DNA from 2 places in the Phaeacidiphilus oryzae TH49 genome. Region 2 is predicted to be linked to the other one. Evidence: riboswitches for the same ligand, from Rfam matches in the RefSeq annotation. Region 2 holds a riboswitch; the other holds the start of a gene.
The links. Region 2 has a riboswitch for glycine ahead of gcvP (aminomethyl-transferring glycine dehydrogenase). Riboswitches for the same ligand answer to the same signal wherever they lie in the genome.
Positions count from the first base shown of each region.

Region 1 (9,128 bases), on a different contig from region 2:
GAGTGCGGCGCGACGACCACGTTGTCCAGGCTGAGGTCGGCGGTGTCGGGGTTGTGCACCCGCACCCGGTAGGTGAAGTCGATCTGCTCGGCGGGCTGGATCTGCCCGCGCCAGACGATCTCCTGGCCCGCCGCGTGGTACGAGGCGCTGCCGACGGAGGCGGAGAGCGAACCGGGGATCAGGTCGGCGTCGTCCAGCACCTGCGCGAGGTGGTCGGTGACCACCGGCAGCTGCCCGGCCGGGAACGGAACCGCCCCCGTGTTGGTGAACGCCACCCGGTAGGTGACCACCTGGCCCTGGAAGGCGACGGTGCGGTCGGCGCTCTTGTGCACATGCAGGTGCGGCTGGAGCGGCGGCGGCGAGGTGGGCGGCGGAGTGCCCGGGTTGCAGGCTCCGCATCCGGAGGGGACCGGCGGGACCGTCGGCGGCGCGAGGGTGGGCGCCGGAAGGGGCGGCAGTGGCACGGTGGGGCAGCCGGCGGTGCAGCCGGAGGCCGGCACCGGGACCGGCATCGGCACCGGCGCGGCGGCGCCGCAGCCGGGTCCGCAGCGCAGCGCCCGGTGGGCGGCGGTGTCGCCGGCGACCTGGTGCGCCGTCGCCGGGCGGGTGTGACCGAGGTGGCCCCCGGTGGCGGCCAGGGCCGGCATCGCGGCCCCGGTCATCGCGAGCGCGCCGCCGACGACGGCGGCGACGATCGAAAGCCGGCGGCGCTGCCGGGGGGCAGGCATGCCAGCTCGTTCTCGAGGCCTCCCGGCCCGAGGGATTCTCGTCATTCCTCATCCTCCGAGGTGGGTGGTGACACCCCGGATGATGGGCACCGAAAGGTCATGGGCCGGGCACAACATGAAGGTTAAGTGAAAAATCCCCCTGTTCGGCCTAGCCCGGAGGGCCCATGCGCCGCCGCCGCGACCGGCTCAGCACTCGATGACGTTGACCGCGAGGCCGCCCCGCGAGGTCTCCTTGTACTTGACCTTCATGTCGGCGCCGGTCTCCTTCATGGTCTTGATCGCCTTGTCCAGGGAGACCGTGTGCCGGCCGTCGCCGCGCAGTGACATCCGGGCGGCGGTGACCGCCTTCACGGCCGCCATCCCGTTCCGCTCGATGCACGGGATCTGGACCAGGCCGCCGACCGGGTCGCAGGTCAGGCCGAGGTTGTGCTCGATGCCGATCTCGGCCGCGTTCTCCACCTGCTCCGGCGTCCCGCCGAGGACCTCGGCGAGACCGCCGGCCGCCATGGAGCAGGCCGAGCCGACCTCCCCCTGGCAGCCGACCTCGGCGCCGGAGATCGAGGCGTTCTCCTTGAAGAGCATGCCGATCGCGCCGGCCGCGAGGAGGAAGCGGACCGCCCCGTCGTCGTCGGCGCCGGGCACGAAGTCCTGGAAGTAGTGGAGGACGGCCGGGATGATGCCGGCCGCGCCGTTGGTCGGGGCGGTGACCACCCGCCCGCCGGCGGCGTTCTCCTCGTTGACCGCCATCGCGTAGAGGGTGACCCACTCCATCGCGTTCGCCGGCCCGGTCCCCTCGGCGCGGAGCTGGCGGGCGGCGGTGGCGGCGCGGCGGCGCACCTTCAGCCCGCCGGGGAGGATGCCCTCGCGGCTGAGGCCCGCGTGGACGCACTCCCGCATCACCCGCCAGATCTCCAGCAGGCCGGCCCGGATCTCCGCCTCGGTGCGCCAGGCCTTCTCGTTCTCCAGCATGAGGGAGGAGACGGAGAGGCCGGTCTCCCGGGTGAGGCGGAGGAGCTCCTCGCCGGTGCGGAAGGGGTAGCGGAGGACGGTGTCGTCCGGCTTGATGCGGTCGGCCTCGTCGATGGCGTCCTCGTCGACCACGAAGCCGCCGCCGACGGAGTAGTAGGTCTTCTCCAGCACGGGCACCCCGGCCGCGTCGTAGGCGCAGACGGTCATCCCGTTGGGGTGGTACGGCAGGGCGCGGCGGCGGTGGAGTACCAGCTGGGTGTCCGGGTCGAAGTCGATCTCGTGGACGCCGAGGAGGCGGATGCGGCGCTCGCTCCTGATCCGCTCGGCGTCGGCGTCGGCCGCCTCGACGTCGACCGTGCGGGGGGAGTTGCCCTCCAGGCCGAGGAGGACGGCCTTGGGGGTGCCGTGGCCGTGGCCGGTGGCCCCGAGGGAGCCGAAGAGCTCGGCGCGGATCGAGGCGGTGCCGGCGAGGAGGCCCTCGGACTTGAGCCGGCGGGCGAACATCCGCGCCGCGCGCATCGGGCCGACGGTGTGCGAGCTGGACGGGCCGATGCCGACGGAGAAGAGATCGAAAACGCTGAGCGCCATGGTCAGCACCTCCCGTGGGTTGAGATGAGGGCCCGGAGGGCCGTAGTGAGGGGCGCGGGGAACTGCGCGGCCCGCCGTGTACGGCGTCGCGGCCGGCAGCGGCCACCGGGCTGCAACCCGGACTCCGCTGCCGGGTGCGGCGCCGTTGCGCGCGGGCCGCGCAGTTCCCCGCGCCCCTTGCTCGCGCCTGCGGCGCTGCGCTCGGGGCGCGGGGCCTACAGCCCCGGGTACAGCGGGTGCTTCGCGGCCAGCGCCTCGACGCGGGTCCGCAGCGCCGCCACGTCGCAGCTCGGCTTCAGGGCCTCGGCGATGACGTCGGCGACCTCGCGGAAGTCCTCCGCGTCGAAGCCGCGGGTGGCCAGCGCGGGCGTGCCCACCCGGAGGCCCGAGGTGACCATCGGCGGACGCGGGTCGTTCGGCACGGCGTTGCGGTTGACGGTGATGCCGATCTCGTGCAGCCGGTCCTCCGCCTGCTTGCCGTCCAGCTCGCTGTCGACCAGGTCCACCAGGACCAGGTGGACGTCGGTGCCGCCGGAGAGGACCTTCACCCCGGCCTCCCGGGCGTCCGCCGCGGACAGCCGCTCGGCGAGCAGCTTCGCGCCCTCCAGGGTACGGCGCTGGCGGTCCTTGAACTCCTCGCTCGCCGCGACCTTGAAGGCGACCGCCTTCGCCGCGATGACGTGCTCCAGCGGGCCGCCCTGCTGCCCCGGGAAGACCGCCGAGTTGATCTTCTTGGCGATCTCGGCGGTGGAGAGGATCACGCCGCCGCGCGGACCGCCGAGGGTCTTGTGGGTGGTGGTGGTGACGATGTCCGCGAAGGGCACCGGGTTCGGGTGGAGGCCCGCCGCGACCAGCCCGGCGAAGTGGGCCATGTCCACCATCAGGTAGGCGTCCACCGCGTCCGCGATCCGCCGGAACTCGGCGAAGTCCAGCTGCCGCGGGTACGCCGACCAGCCGGCCACGATCAGCTTCGGCCGGTGCTCCTTGGCCAGCCGCTCGACCTCGGCCATGTCCACCCGCGAGGTCTCCGCGTCCACGTGGTAGGCGACCACGTCGTACAGCTTGCCGGAGAAGTTGATCTTCATTCCGTGGGTCAGGTGCCCGCCGTGGGCGAGGTCCAGGCCCAGGATGGTGTCGCCCGGCTTGAGCAGCGCGAACATCGCGGCCGCGTTGGCCGAGGCGCCCGAGTGCGGCTGGACGTTGGCGGCCTCCGCGCCGAACAGCTCCTTGACCCGGTCGATCGCCAGCTGCTCGACCACGTCGACGTGCTCGCAGCCGCCGTAGTACCGGCGGCCGGGGTAGCCCTCGGCGTACTTGTTGGTCAGCACCGAGCCCTGCGCCTCCAGCACCGCGACCGGCGCGAAGTTCTCGGAGGCGATCATCTCCAGGGTGGACTGCTGGCGGTTCAGCTCGGCGTCGACCGCCGTGGCGACCTCGGGGTCGAGCTCGTGCAGCGACTGGTTGAGCAGGGAAGAAGAAGCGGACATGCGGATGGGCCTCCTGCCGTGGTGCGCTCGGGCGCTCCGGGGGGCTGGCTGTGGGGTCAGTTGCCGGTGTGGGCCGCGTACTCGTCCGCGCTGAGCAGGCCCTCGGGGGCGCCCGCCAGACGGACCTTGAACAGCCAGCCGTCCTCGAAGGGGGCGGAGTTCACCAGCGCGGGGTCGTCCACGACGGCCTGGTTGACCTCGGTGACCTCGCCGTCGACCGGCGAGTAGAGGTCGGAGACCGACTTGGTGGACTCGAGCTCGCCGCAGCTCTCGCCGGCGGTCACGGCCTGCCCGACCTCGGGCAGCTGGACGTAGACCACATCACCCAGCGCGTCGGCGGCGAAGGCCGTGATGCCGACGGTGGAGACACCGTCCTCGGCGGCGGTCAGCCACTCGTGTTCCTTGCTGTACTGCAGGTGCTGCGGGTTGCTCATGACGGCAATTCTCCAGGATGGGGGAGGGGTACGACGAAACGGGGAGCGGGGGTGTTCCACTCCCTGAGATGGCGCCCCGTCAGCTGGCGGGGCCCGGCGGGTACGACCCGGTTCAGTCTGCGGGATGCGGAGCTGTCAGCGGGCGCGCTTGTAGAAGGGGAGCGCCACGACCTCGACCGGCTCCCGGCTGCCGCGGATGTCCACGGCCACCTGGGTGCCGGCGGCGGCGTGCGCGGCGTCCACGTACGCCATGGCGATCGGCTTGCCCAGGGTCGGCGAGGGGGCGCCGGAGGTGACCGAGCCGATCACCGCGCCGTCCTCGGCGGTGACCACGGAGTAGCCGGCCCGCGGCACCCGCCGTCCCGGGGAGACCAGGCCGACCAGCACCCGCGGCGGCTCGGCCGCGGCCTGCTCGGCCGCCGCCTCCAGCGCGGCCCGGCCGACGAACCTGCCCTCGTTGGCGGTCTTCTCGAACTTGACCACCCGGCCGAGGCCCGCGTCGAACGGGGTCAGCTCGGTGGAGAGCTCGTGGCCGTAGAGCGGCATCCCGGCCTCTAGGCGCAGGGTGTCCCGGCAGGCCAGACCGCAGGGGACCAGGCCGGCCTCGCGGCCGGCCTCGGTCAGGGCGTCCCACAGGGCCTCGGCGGAGGCGGGGTCGACGAAGAGCTCGAAGCCGTCCTCGCCGGTGTAGCCGGTGCGGGCGACCAGCGCCTCGATCCCGGCGACGGTGGCCGGGAGGGAGGCGTAGTACTTGAGGCCGTCCAGGTCCGCGCCGGTCAGGCCGCTGAGGATGCCGGCGGCCTCCGGGCCCTGCACGGCGATCAGCGCGTAGGCGTCCCGGTCGTCCCGGACCTCGGCGTCGAAGCCGGCCGCGCGCTCGGTGAGGGCGTCCAGCACGGTCTGCGCGTTGGAGGCGTTGGCGACGACCAGGTACTCCTCGTCGCCGGTGCGGTAGACGATGAGGTCGTCCAGGATCCCGCCGTCCTCGCGGCAGATCATGGTGTACCGGGCGCGGCCCACGGCCAGCGGGGAGAGCGAGCCGACCAGGGCGTGGTCGAGGAGGGCGCCGGCCTGCGGGCCGGCGACGGCGATCTCGCCCATGTGGGAGAGGTCGAAGAGGCCGGCGCGGGTGCGGACCGCGTTGTGCTCCTCGCGCTCGCTGCCGTAGCGCAGCGGCATGTCCCAGCCGGCGAAGTCGGTCATCGTCGCGCCGAGCGCCCGGTGGCGGGCGTCGAGCGCGGTACGGCGGGTGGTGCTCATCGGGGCGGTGCTCCCGTCTCGGGGCATGCCGTTTCCGGGCATGCGTAGGCAGGGGCTCCCCGTCTGTCGTCTCGACCTGAGAGCTTCACCGCGCGCCCGGGCGGGCGGGGGCTTGCACCGTGGGTGGGAACCGCAGGCGGTTCCGCTTTCCAGATCTGCCTCGCCCGTGCGGTAGGTGGGCCTGAGAGATTCCGGGGAGGACTTGCTCCTTCGGCGCCGGCCGCGGCCGGCCCCGGGCGGGGCTGGCGGAGGTCCGGACTCTCCCGCACGGGTTCGAGCGGCCTATGTGAAATTGAAGACGGCGCTCATGATTGCACGTGGGCTAGGGTGCCCGCTATGACCTACCCGCCAGAAGGAATGCCCGTCGACCACGCGCACATCCCCGGGCAGCAGCACGCCGCTCCCGCGGGCGCGTACGCGGGTTCCCACACTTCCGGCGGCAGCCTCGGCGGCTGGCCGGAGAACGAGCTGGAGCAGGTGCTCTCGCTCGCCAGCGGCGACCCCGGGGCGACCCCGCGGGTGGTCGAGGTGCTCGGCCGCAGCCGGGTGTGGGTGCCGCTGCCGAACGGCGGCGACCCGGCCAGCGACCAGCTGAACCTGCCGAGCATGGAGCTGGCCGGCCAGCTCTTCGTGCCGGTCTTCAGCTCCGAGACGCAGCTGCGGACGGGCAGCTCCGATCCGTCGATGCCGTTCGTGGTGGCCCCGGTGCGGGAGTTCGCCCGGGGGCTGCCGGTGGGCGTGGGGATCGCGGTCAACCCCGGCGGGGTGATCGGCATCCCGATTCCGGCCGAGGGCGTGCGGACGCTCTGCGGCGGCGGGGAGCACGAGAACCCGGAGGGTGCGGTGCGCCCGGGCGCGGGCGGCGGCTCCCGGGTGTCGCTGCGGCAGCCCGCCTCGCACGAGGACCCGGTGGAGTTCCTGGCGGCCGCGGCGAGCGAGTTCGCGGGCGTCCCGGTGGTGCTCACCGCGCGGCGCGCGCTGGCCTCGGCCGAGGGCGAGCCGGAGAAGATGTACGTCGGCGTGGAGCTGGACGGCTGGCAGCCGGCGGACCAGGAGGCGGCCACCCTCGCCCTCGGGCGCGCCCTGGGCGCGGTCCCGCTGCCCTGGGAGGTCAACATCGTGCTGCTTGACGTGGCCCAGGACCCGGTCGGCGACTGGCTGCTGGCCGAGGTGGCGCCTTTCTTCGCGCGCGGCTGACGGGTCCCGGGGCCGGGTTTCGCCCGGCGCTACCCTGCTGGCAGGATCAGCGCACCGCAGAGGAAGGGGACGACCGTGGCCGGCGGCCTCGCAGCAGGCGACCGCTTCCCCGACGTGGCGTCGGACGAACGGCCGGGACCGCCGCGGGCGGCGGCCGACCTCGGCGCCGCGGTCGACGCCCTGAGGTCCGCCCCTCCCGGACGCCCCCGCCTGGAGGCGTACGAGACGCTGCTGCGCGCCGTCGCGGACGGCACCCTCTACGCCCTCCTCTGGCACGGCGAGCCGGGCTCCCCGGACGCCCAGTACGGGAGCATGGAGGTGGCCGGCTACGGCTATGTGCCGACCGTCAGCTCCCCGGCCCAGCTGGCCGCCTCCGGCTGGCAGCGGGCCCACGAGGCCTGCGGGGGGCGGGAGTTGGCCGCCGTGCTGTATCCGAGCCGGTGGGGCCTGTGGCTGGATCCGCACGCCGCCGGCGGCGGCGTCGGCGTCCCCTGGGCGGACCTCCGCAGGGTGGCGCTCGGCCTGGACCGGCTGCCGGCCGGGCCGCTGGAGATCTCCGAACCGGCCGTCGCGGCCGAGCCCTTCTACGAGGCGCTGAAGCGCGGTGCCCGGGCGGTCCCCGGGTTGCGCGCGCTGCGGCGCGCCTGGGTGGCCCCCGCTCTGGGGGAGCCGTATCTCGCGATCGGCCTCGAACTGGACGATCCGCACGCCTCAGCCGACGACGCCCGGGCGATGGTCCGGCGCGCGCTGGCCGAGGCCGCCCCCGCGGACTGCCGGGTGGCGGTGCTGGCCGCCCCGGACGAGGACGACTCGGTGGCCCTCTGGATGGCCGCCGGACCGGCGCCGTTCTACCGCCGGTGACAGTCCTGTTCCACGGTCCCCGGCCGCAGCCGGAATTCTTTCCTCCGGATGGGACGGCGGTGCCGGGTGAGACTCCGGTGAGAGCCGTTTCGTCACGGAACGTGATTACCTGAATTCACCGCAGAACTTCTCCGCACAAAGGGCTCCGGGCCGGCCGTAACCGGCTTCGGCGAGGACTGTCACTCATGTCCGTGGTGGCATACCGCGCCTCACCTGGGGAGATGCCGCCGAACCCGCTCTGAAAGCAGGTATTCGCTGCTCGCGGGCTTGAAATCGGGCAGGTCACGGTTGGGCAACCTTTGCCCGGGAGGACTGGCGGGGCTCCCCGGTCCCGTTGAAGAGTTACCGCGCAATAGAGAGCTGCCGGCGTGGCCGGGGCGGAATGTCCCGGCTCTTCGCCGTACCCGCGTCGGCGGCCCGGTGCCTCCGGCGAAGTTGGCGGAGCGTCACCGGTGAGCATCACCAGCAGAGTTGACGTTCGACCAGCAGTCCAGATCCAGTATCAGAACCTGCACGTACCCAGCACGTAACCGCAGCATCATTCGCACGACTGAGTACCACTGCACTGAGCAGAGAGCACTGCCGCACCACCGATGAACCTGGCACCAATCGTGAACAGCGACCTGCGCGCGCCGGCGGGCTGCCCGACCGGGCACGCCGACCGCAGGGCGGCCGGGCACCGTGTGCCGGTCACCGCCGGCTTGGGGGTCTAACACCATGACAGCGCCACTCCATGACAGCGGAAGCGCCACCCTGGAGGCTTCGGTAGAAGCTCCGGCCCCGGCCGCCGTCAAGATCGCGGGCAGATCCCCGGGACGAATCGCCTGGGAACGCCTGAAGCGGGACAAGGTCGCCCTCGCCGGCGGCGCCGTGGTCATCCTGCTGATCCTGGTCGCCGTACTGGCGCCGGTGATCACCCATTTCCTCGGATACCCGGTCGATCAGCCCAACGGATCACTGATCGACCCGAACCTGGGCACTCCGAAGGGGGCACTGGGCGGGATCAGCGGCAAGCACCTCCTCGGCGTCGACCCGACCTTCGGCCGCGACGTGTTCAGCCGCATCGTCTACGGCGCCCAGGTCTCCATGCTGGTCGCCTTCCTCGCGGCCGCCCTCGCCGTCGTCCTCGGCACGCTGCTGGGCAGCGCCGCCGGGTACTTCGGCGGCTGGATCGACGCGGTGATCAGCCGGGTGATGGACGTGCTGCTGGCCTTCCCGCAGCTGCTCTTCTCCATCGCGCTGATCTCCGTGCTCCCGGACAAGGTCTTCGGGATGAGCGGCAGCGCGCCCCGGATCGGGGTGCTGGTCGTCGTGATCGGCTTCTTCGGCTGGCCGTACATCGGGCGCATCGTCCGCGGCCAGACCCTCTCGCTCCGTGAGCGGGAGTTCGTCGAGGCGGCGAAGAGCCTGGGCGCCCGGCCGGGGCGGATCCTGATCAAGGAGCTGCTGCCGAACCTGGTCGCGCCGATCCTCGTCTACACCACCCTGATGATCCCGACCAACATCCTCACCGAGGCGGCCCTGAGCTACCTCGGGGTGGGCGTCAAGCCGCCGACTCCGTCGTGGGGGCAGATGCTGTCGGACGCCCTGCAGACCTACACGAT
Region 1 is NZ_JQMQ01000005.1:2,476,918-2,486,045, reverse strand. Features, by position in the region: gene BS73_RS14890 (DUF7927 domain-containing protein) at 1-728, opposite strand, end outside; gene BS73_RS14885 (L-serine ammonia-lyase) at 915-2,285, opposite strand; gene glyA (serine hydroxymethyltransferase) at 2,501-3,772, opposite strand; gene gcvH (glycine cleavage system protein GcvH) at 3,829-4,206, opposite strand; gene gcvT (glycine cleavage system aminomethyltransferase GcvT) at 4,342-5,466, opposite strand; glycine riboswitch at 5,529-5,620, opposite strand; glycine riboswitch at 5,626-5,742, opposite strand; gene BS73_RS14865 (enhanced serine sensitivity protein SseB) at 5,803-6,663, shown strand; gene BS73_RS14860 (enhanced serine sensitivity protein SseB C-terminal domain-containing protein) at 6,739-7,524, shown strand; gene BS73_RS14855 (ABC transporter permease) at 8,242-9,128, shown strand, end outside.
Region 1: another riboswitch for glycine. It lies ahead of gcvT (glycine cleavage system aminomethyltransferase GcvT); the one in region 2 lies ahead of gcvP (aminomethyl-transferring glycine dehydrogenase).

Region 2 (9,128 bases):
GGCCGAGGTGGAGCGGCTGGCCGAGCGCTGCGTGGGGCGGCTGCGGGCGGCCGGCCGGTCCGGGCGGACGGTGGTGCTCAAGGTCCGCCGCTACGACTTCTCCACCCTCACCCGCTCCGAGACCCTGCGCGGGCCGACCGACGACCCGGGGGTGGTGACCGGCACGGCGCTGCGGATGCTGGACCAGCTCGGGTCGGGGGAGCTGGCCGGCGGGGTGCGGCTGCTCGGGGTCGGCGTCTCCGGGCTCGCGGACTTCACCCAGGAGGACCTGTTCGCCCAGGCCGCCCGGGAGGCGGGCGAGGCGCAGCTCGGCGACCCCGGGGAGGGGGCCGCGCCGGCCGGTGGGGCCGGGGAACCCGCTGCGAGTCCGGAATCGGAGTCGACGCCGGAACCGGCGGCCGGGGCCGTGAAGCCGGCGGGCGAGGGCGTGAAGCCGGCGGGCGAGGCCGTGACCGAGACCGTGAACGAGGCCGAGGACCCGGCCTACGGGGGGTTCGGGCAGCCGCGGGCCTTCCATCCCGGCCGGGAGCCGGGTTCCGAGCCTGGGACGCGCCGCCGCTGGCTGCCCGGCGAGGATGTGCGGCACGAGGAGTTCGGTCCCGGCTGGGTGCAGGGCAGCGGCGTCGGGCGGGTCACCGTCCGCTTCGAGACCCCGGAGTCCGAGCCCGGGCGGGTGCGCACCTTCCGGGAGGACGATCCGGCGCTGGCCGCCGCGCCGCCGCTGAGCCTGGTCTCGGACGGGGACCCGTCGGACGGCTCGGCGTAGCCAGCAGGCCTCGGCGCCGCGACCGGTGGTCCGGTGCGGCGCCGAGGTGGGGAGCGGGGTGGGTCAGTGACCGTAGGCCGGACGGCCGGGGTAGCGGGCGCCGGGGGAGTACGGGGTGGTGGAGGTGCCGGCCGAGGGCGCCGCGCCGTTGCGCCCGCCCTGTGCGGCCTGGCCCTGCCCGGACCGTTCGGACTGGCCGGACTGCCCGGCCTGGCTGCCCTGGCCGGCGTCGTGGACCTCGACCTGCTCGCGGCGGAGCTGGTCGCGGACCACCTCCTCCTCGGTGACCCGCTCGGTGATCAGCCGGATCCGCTCGACCGGGACCACGTGCTTGCGTACCACCACCCGCTCCTCGTGGACCGGGACCTCCTGAGTGGCCTCCTCGATCTCCTGGTCGGAGATCTGCGCCCGCTCGTCGTCGCTCAGCCGGACCCGCTCGATCCGGACCCGCTCGCGGACGACCGGAACCCGGCGCTCCACGTTCTCGGTGGTGACGTACTTGCGCAGCCGGGCGCGGCCGAGCTCGTGCCATTCGGTGGTGATGTCCAGCCGCTCCTCGCGGCAGACCACCTCGATCTGTTCCGGGGCGCCCGTCCCGGCCGCCCCCGCCGGCTTGGCGGTGCCCGCGGCGGCGGTGGAGTCGCGGTCGGTGAGGTGCGGGACCGCGCGGGTCTCCTCCTCCTTGACCGGGGTGGGGGTCTGGGCGGTCGTCGACGGCTCCGGGGTGGTGGTGCCGGCGGAGCCGGTGAAGAACGCGGAGGTCCGGCCGCCGGCGGGGGAGGAGTGCTCGGCCGGCTTCGAGGAGGCCGCGGCGTATCCGGCGGCGGCGCCCGCCGCTCCGCCGGCCGCACCCGCCGCCAGGCCCTGCTCGGGAGCGCTTGCCGAGGTGTGCTCGCCCGTCAGGCCGTCGGTGCGCTCGGCGGACCGCGCGGTGTCCGTAGCTGCGGTGTCCGAGCCCGCGGTCCCCGAGCTCGCGGTCCCCGAGCTCGCGGTGTCCGGGACCGCGGCGGCCTGGGTCCGGGCGGTCGCGTCGCCGGCGGCGGCCGGGGCGGTGTGCGCGGCGCTGCCGCCCACCGCGGCGGCGGCGGCCGGAGTGGCCGCCGTGTCGGAGGCGTCGGAGGCGTCCGAGGGGGCGGCCTGGCCGTTCGCCCGGGAGCCGGACTCGCTGGGCACGTCCAGACCGTAGTAGCGGTACAGCTGGAGTTCCTGAGCCGGCGACAGATGCTGGCCGGCTCCGAAGTCGGGGGAATCCTTGACCTGGGACTTGTCGTAGGGCACGCGCAGCTCCTCGCTGACGAACTCGCTGGTGGCCAGCGGAACGAAGGCGTCCCGGCCGAAGATCCCGGTCCGGACGGCGGCCCATTCCGGCTCGCCCGTGGCGTCGTCGAGGTACACCTCGTCCACGGTGCCGATCTTGTCGCCGTTGCGGTCCACGGCCTTGTGGCCGATGAGGTCCCTTGGGTCGATGTCGGTCTGCACGGGGCCCTCCACGGGTGGCGACCCGGCTGGCACCGGGATCACATGACTCGGTTGACGTCGTACGAAAACATACGAAACGTCATGATTTGGTGTGTTGTCGAACATTCGGGCCCCAATGGGGCGTGTCGCTGGACCAGTTGGCCCAATCCCGGACTGCTTCAGGAGCCACGTCCGAGGTGATCCGCACTGGTAGGGTGAGGGTGACCGTCGAGCCCGGACGGGAGAGTCCGAACGCGCGAGCGCTCGGCGCCGAAGGAGCAACTCCTCCCCGGAATCTCTCAGGCAGACGTACCGTCCGGGCGAGGTCACTCTGGAAAGCAGGGCTCCTTCGGTGGACCACCGGAGTCCTCGCCGACGGTGCAAGCCGACGCCGGTCGAACCGGCGGACGGTGAAGCTCTCAGGTGCAGATGACAGAGGGGGAGGCCGTCCCCGCGGGTCACGCTGACCAGGAGGCCTCAGCCACCATGACTGATCACACCGATCGCACCACCCTGTTCGAGCAGCGGCACATCGGGCCAGACGAGGGCGAGCGGTCCAAGATGCTCGCCTCGGTGGGCTTCGGCTCTCTGGACGAGCTGACCACCGCCGCGGTCCCGGCCGCGATCCGCAGCCTGGAGCGGCTGGGGCTCCCCGCCGCCGCCGGCGAGGCGGAGACGCTGGCCGAACTGCGCTCGCTGGCCGGACGGAACCAGGTGCTCCGTTCGATGATCGGCCTCGGCTACTACGACACCTTCACCCCGCCCGTGGTCCTCCGCAACGTGATGGAGAACCCCGCCTGGTACACGGCGTACACCCCGTACCAGCCGGAGATCTCGCAGGGCCGGCTGGAGGCGCTGCTGAACTTCCAGACCGTGGTGTCCGACCTGACCGGCCTGCCCACCGCCGGGGCCTCCCTCCTCGACGAGGGCACCGCGGCGGCCGAGGCGATGGCCCTGGCCCGCCGGGTGAACCGGAAGGCCGCGGCGGACGCGGTCTTCGTGGTCGACCAGGACGCCTTCCCGCAGACCCGCGCGGTGATCGAGACCCGCGCCGTGTCGCAGGGCGTCGAGGTGGTCACGGCGGACCTCAGCGAGGGCCTGCCGGAGGGGATCGCCGAGCGCGGGGTGGTCGGGGTGCTGGTGCAGTACCCGGGCGCCTCCGGGGCCGTGCGGGACCTGACGCCGGTGATCGAGGAGGCGCACGCGGCCGGCGCGGTGGTGGCGGTCGCCGCCGACCTGCTGGCGCTGACGCTGCTGAAGTCGCCGGGTGAGCTGGGCGCGGACATCGCGGTCGGCACCACCCAGCGGTTCGGCGTGCCGATGGGCTTCGGCGGCCCGCACGCCGGCTACATGTCCGTCCGCCAGGACTACGCCCGCAGCCTCCCCGGCCGTCTGGTCGGCGTCTCCAAGGACGCGGACGGGGCCCCGGCGTACCGGCTGGCGCTGCAGACCCGGGAGCAGCACATCCGCCGGGAGAAGGCGACCAGCAACATCTGTACCGCGCAGGTGCTGCTGGCCGTGATGGCCTCGATGTACGCCGTCTACCACGGTCCCGAGGGACTGGCCGCGATCGCGCGCCGGACGCACCGGCAGGCCGTACGGCTGGCCGAGGGCCTGCGGGCCGGCGGGGTCGAGCTGGTGCACGACGCGTTCTTCGACACCGTGCTGGCCCGGGTGCCCGGAAAGGCCGCCGAGGTCGTCGCCGCGGCCCGGAAGGCCGGGGTCAACCTGCGCGAGGCCGGCGCGGACCTGGTCGGAATCGCCTGCGACGAGACCACCACGGCCGAGGACCTGGCCAAGGTCTGGGGCGCCTTCGGCGTGACCGGCGCGGAGGGGGCGCGGAGGCGGCCGCGGACTCGCTGCCGGCCGCCCTGCTGCGCTCTGACGAGTACCTGACCCACCCGGTCTTCCACAGCCACCGCTCGGAGACCGCGATGCTGCGCTACCTGCGCCGGCTCTCCGATCGGGACTACGCACTGGACCGCGGGATGATCCCGCTCGGCTCCTGCACCATGAAGCTCAACGCCACCGCCGAGATGGAGGCGGTGACCTGGCCGGAGTTCGCCGGGCTGCACCCCTTCGCGCCGGCCGGGCAGACCGAGGGCTACCTGACCCTGATCCACCAGCTGGAGGACTGGCTGGCCGAGGTGACCGGCTACGCCAAGGTCAGCCTGCAGCCGAACGCCGGCTCCCAGGGCGAGCTGGCCGGCCTCCTCGCGGTCCGCGCCTACCACCGGGCCAACGGGGACGAGCAGCGGGACGTCTGCCTGATCCCGTCCTCCGCCCACGGCACCAACGCGGCCAGCGCCGCGATGGCCGGGATGCGCGTGGTGGTGGTCAAGACCGGCGAGAACGGCGACATCGACGTGGCCGACCTGCGGGCCAAGGTCGAGGAGCACCGCGAGCGGCTGTCGGTGCTGATGGTGACCTACCCGTCCACCCACGGAGTGTTCGAGGAGACCATCACCGAGGTCTGCGCGGCGGTCCACGAGGCCGGCGGCCAGGTCTACGTGGACGGCGCCAACCTCAACGCGCTGGTGGGCCTCGCCAAGCCGGGCGAGTTCGGCGGCGACGTCTCCCACCTCAACCTCCACAAGACCTTCTGCATCCCGCACGGCGGCGGCGGACCCGGCGTCGGCCCGGTGGCGGTGCGCGAGCACCTGGCGCCGTACCTCCCCAACCACCCGCTGCAGTCCGGCGCGGGGCCGGAGACCGGTGTGGGGCCGATCTCGGCGGCGCCCTACGGCTCGGCCTCGATCCTGCCGATCAGCTGGGCCTATGTGCGGATGATGGGGGCGGAGGGGCTCAAGGCGGCCACCCAGGTGGCCGTGCTCAACGCCAACTACGTGGCGAAGCGGCTGGCCCCGTACTTCCCGGTGCTGTACACCGGCCCGGGCGGGCTGGTCGGGCACGAGTGCATCGTCGACGTGCGGCCGCTGACCAAGGAGCTGGGGGTGAGCGTCGACGACATCGCCAAGCGCCTGATCGACTACGGCTTCCACGCCCCCACGATGTCCTTCCCGGTGGCCGGGACGCTGATGATCGAGCCCACCGAGAGCGAGGACCTGGCCGAGCTGGACCGCTTCTGCGAGGCGATGATCGCCATCCGCGGGGAGGCCGACCGGGTCGGCTCCGGCGAGTGGCCGGCCGAGGACAACCCGCTGCGGAACGCCCCGCACACGGCCGCGATGATCGCGGCGGGGGAGTGGGAGCACCCGTACTCCCGGGAGACCGCGGTCTTCCCTGCGGGGGTGAACCCGGCGGACAAGTACTGGCCGCCGGTGCGCCGGATCGACGGGGCCTACGGGGACCGGAACCTGGTCTGCTCCTGCCCGCCGGTGGAGGCCTACGCCGAGTGACCCCGGTCCGGCCGGGGGCCGGACCGACAAGCGCCCCGCTTGCGTGTGGACACGCAGGCGGGGCGCGGGTTTTCGGCAGGTGCCGACGCTCGCTGTGAGGCGCTAGGCGGCGGGCGCGTAGACCCGGCGGGGGCTGATGACCTTGCCGTCGGGGAGGAGTTCTCCGGTGTCCTCGAAGAGGAGGACGCCGTTGCAGAGCAGGCTCCAGCCCTGCTCCGGGTGGGTGGCCAAGACGGCCGCGGCCTCGCGGTCCGGCGAGTCCGCTGACGGGCACTCAGGTCGGTGCTGGCACATTGCTCGTACCCTTCGGAAGTTTCCATGTCCCCCGCGGCGGCCCCACCGGTGCGGACCCGCCGCATTACCGGGACTCACGACGGGGCCGTGCGCGTCGGTTCCCAGTGTGGGCACGCCGCAACCCTGCCGCAGCCATTTGGTGACATGGATCACTCCGGCTCGGGATAGATCACCCGTTCGGGCAGGTGTGGCCGGTGCCGCACCCACCCGGAATGACTAGCCCGAGCGTGGTCTCACTGACCGGCGAGGATCCCGGCGCTCCGGACGCCCTGCACCGGACGCGTCAGCACGGGCAGCAACTCGGTCGCCGCGTACGGGTGGTGGGCCGTCACCCCGCAGGGCGAGGGCGCGAGCGGAACCAGTACGTCCGCGGCCGGGGCCGGGCCGAGCAGCGGATGCAGCCACAGCGCGGTCATGTAGTGCCCCGGCACGCAGAGCAGCCGCGGCTGGTAGACCACGGCGCTGTCCGCGCAGTGGAGTTGGGCCTGATGCAGGGCACGCAGCGTGGACACCGGATAGGGGCCCTCGGCGAAGTGGGAGAAGGCCGGTCCGTCCGGGGTCTCGATGGTCTCGGCCGCCGCGAGCACCTCGCCCCCGCAGCGCACCAGGAAGCGCCAGCCGCTGCGGTCCCCGGCCGCCGAGGGCAGCGAGGGCGCGGGGGAGAGCCCGGAAGGGGCCGGATCCAGCCTGTGCACGGGCAGGGGATGGACGAGCTGGAGCGGCCCGGGAGCGTCGCGCAGCGACGGCGTATGCGACCCGCGCACGGCGCTCGGGGTGTCCAGAGCGGCGCGCACGGCGCGCAGAGCTGCGGCGGGGGGCTGAGGGAGCTGGAGCGACATGGCGGTTCGCCTCACAGGGCAGAGACGGACGGTGCAGGGGCGGCGTTCGGGCCGCCGGCGCGCCGTCGCACGACCGGCCGCGAGCGCCCGCCGTGACGGGGGCTCGGCTCGTTCTACGAGGGCTTCAACTGTGTTGCAGCGCCGGAGGGGTGACGGTGCGTCGGGCGACGCGTCGATGGTGCGGGCGCCCGGCGGCGCCGGGCGTGGGGTGGTGGAGGTACTGCTGGTTCGTTCGGCATCGCCGAGGGTCGGGGCGCAGGAGGGGCCGCCGGTCGGTGGCGGGCTCCGCCGGGGCGCGTCCGCGCGGCTGCGAAGACCCGTGCCGCGGGGCGTGCCTTGCTCCGGCCAGGCCTGCATGCCTGTGCGCGAATTCTAGCCGAACGTTCGCACGGTGTGACACTTCTACTACGGTCCGTGGCTTTCGGCAAGGGGCAACCCGGACAAGCTCGTGGAAACATACCGATCTCGCTGCATGGGAAGGATCCAGGCGCGGTCGAACCGCGCCGACCGGGTAGGCCTGGACGAGACCCGGGCCATGCCGGGCGCGATACCGGCGCGGCCCCGGGGCACCCGTACGAGGAACCCGACGAGAGTCCCAGAGAGTAGGCACCCATGGGGGAGAAGGTCGCAGCCGGCGGTTCCGACCTGTCAGACCGTCAGATCTACCGGCAGAAGCTGCGCCAGTGCGTGGACGCGCTGCGCAGACTGCTGGACGAGCAGCGGTTCGACCGTCCCCGGGCGGTGCTCGGCCTGGAGCTGGAGCTCAACCTGGTGGGGGAGGACGGGCAGCCCGCGATGCGCAACGAGGAGGTGCTGCGCGCCATCGCGAGCAGCGACTTCCAGACCGAGCTGGCCCGGTTCAACATCGAGGTGAACATCGCCCCGCACCGGCTCGGCGGCCGGGTCTTCGAGGAGCTGCGGGAGGAGGTGGACACCGCCCTCCGGTACGCCGACCGCAAGGCCCGGGAGGCCGGCGCCGGGATCATGATGGTCGGCACCCTCCCCACCCTCACCCAGGCGCACGCCGGGCTGCACAACATCTCCGCGGACAACCGCTACACCATGCTGAGCGAGCAGATCCTGGCCGCCCGCGGGGAGGACATCGCCCTGGACATCCAGGGCGTCGAGCGGCTCCGGCTGGACCGGGCGTCGATCGTCGCGGAGGCCGCCTGCACCTCGCTCCAGCTGCACCTCCAGGTCACCCCGGAGCTCTTCCCCGCGGTGTGGAACGCGGCCCAGGCGCTGGCCGGCCCGCAGCTGGCGCTCGGCGCCAACTCGCCCTTCCTCTTCGGCAAGGAGCTGTGGCGGGAGACCCGGCCGATCCTCTTCGAGCAGGCCTGCGACACCCGGCCGACCGAGCTGAAGGCCCAGGGCGTCCGCCCGATCACCTGGTTCGGCGAGCGCTGGATCGACTCCGTCCTCGATCTGTACGAGGAGAACCTGGCCTACTTCCCCTCGCTCCTGCCGATCTGCGACGAGGAGGACCCGGACCGGGTGCTCGACGTCGGCGGCATCCCCGCGCTGCGGGAGCTGCGGCTGCACAACGGCACCATCTACCGCTGGAACCGGCCGGTCTACGACGTGGCCGGCGGGGTTCCGCATCTGCGGGTGGAGAACCGGGTGCTGCCGGCCGGGCCCACGGTCGCGGACATCCTCGCCAACGCCGCCTTCTACTACGGGGCGGTGCGCAGCCTCGCCGAGCAGTCCCGGCCGGTCTGGACCCGGCTGCCGTTCGAGCTGGCCGCGGAGAACTTCCACACCGCCGCCCGCTACGGGCTCGACGCCGAGCTGTGGTGGCCGGCGCCGAACAGGATCCCGGGGATGCGCGGCAAGCCCGGCCGGAGCACCGGCCGGAGCGGACTGCGCCGGGTGCCGGCCGCCCGGCTGATCGCCGAGGAGCTGCTGCCGCTGGCCCGGCGCGGCCTGGACGCCTGGCAGGTGGAGCCCGCCGACCGGGACCACTACCTGGGCATCGTCGAGGAGCGCTGCCGGCGGGGCGCCAACGGGGCGTCCTGGCAGAGCGCGGTCTACCACCGCCTGCGCGGCGACGGGCTCGAACGGGACGCCGCGCTGGCCGAGATGACCCGCCGTTACATGGCCCGGATGCGCACCGGCGCTCCGGTCCACACCTGGCCCGTGTCGGGGGCGGACCGGGGACCCATGCGATGATCGCGCGGTGACCACCTCCCCGACCGTGTCCGACGACAGGGAATCCCTGAGCCGCAGGCTGCTCGGCCAGGAGACGCTGCTGGTGCTGGCGCTCTCGCTGGGCGCGAGCGGGGTCAGCGCGATCATCAGCTTCATCGGCTCGCTGACCGCCAAGAAGAGCCTGTCCGCGCAGACCGCGACGCTGGTCGGGTCGATGGCGCCGGGGCGGCCGTGGCTGGATCTCGCCTGGCAGGTGTTCGACAT
Region 2 is NZ_JQMQ01000004.1:12,833-21,960, forward strand. Features, by position in the region: gene BS73_RS00205 (DNA polymerase IV) at 1-766, shown strand, start outside; gene BS73_RS35680 (PRC and DUF2382 domain-containing protein) at 830-2,245, opposite strand; glycine riboswitch at 2,454-2,549, shown strand; glycine riboswitch at 2,550-2,670, shown strand; partial or broken gene gcvP (aminomethyl-transferring glycine dehydrogenase) at 2,711-5,583, shown strand; gene BS73_RS00220 (DUF5999 family protein) at 5,686-5,877, opposite strand; gene BS73_RS00225 (hypothetical protein) at 6,111-6,572, opposite strand; gene BS73_RS00230 (glutamate--cysteine ligase family protein) at 7,329-8,885, shown strand; gene BS73_RS00235 (CPBP family intramembrane glutamic endopeptidase) at 8,893-9,128, shown strand, end outside.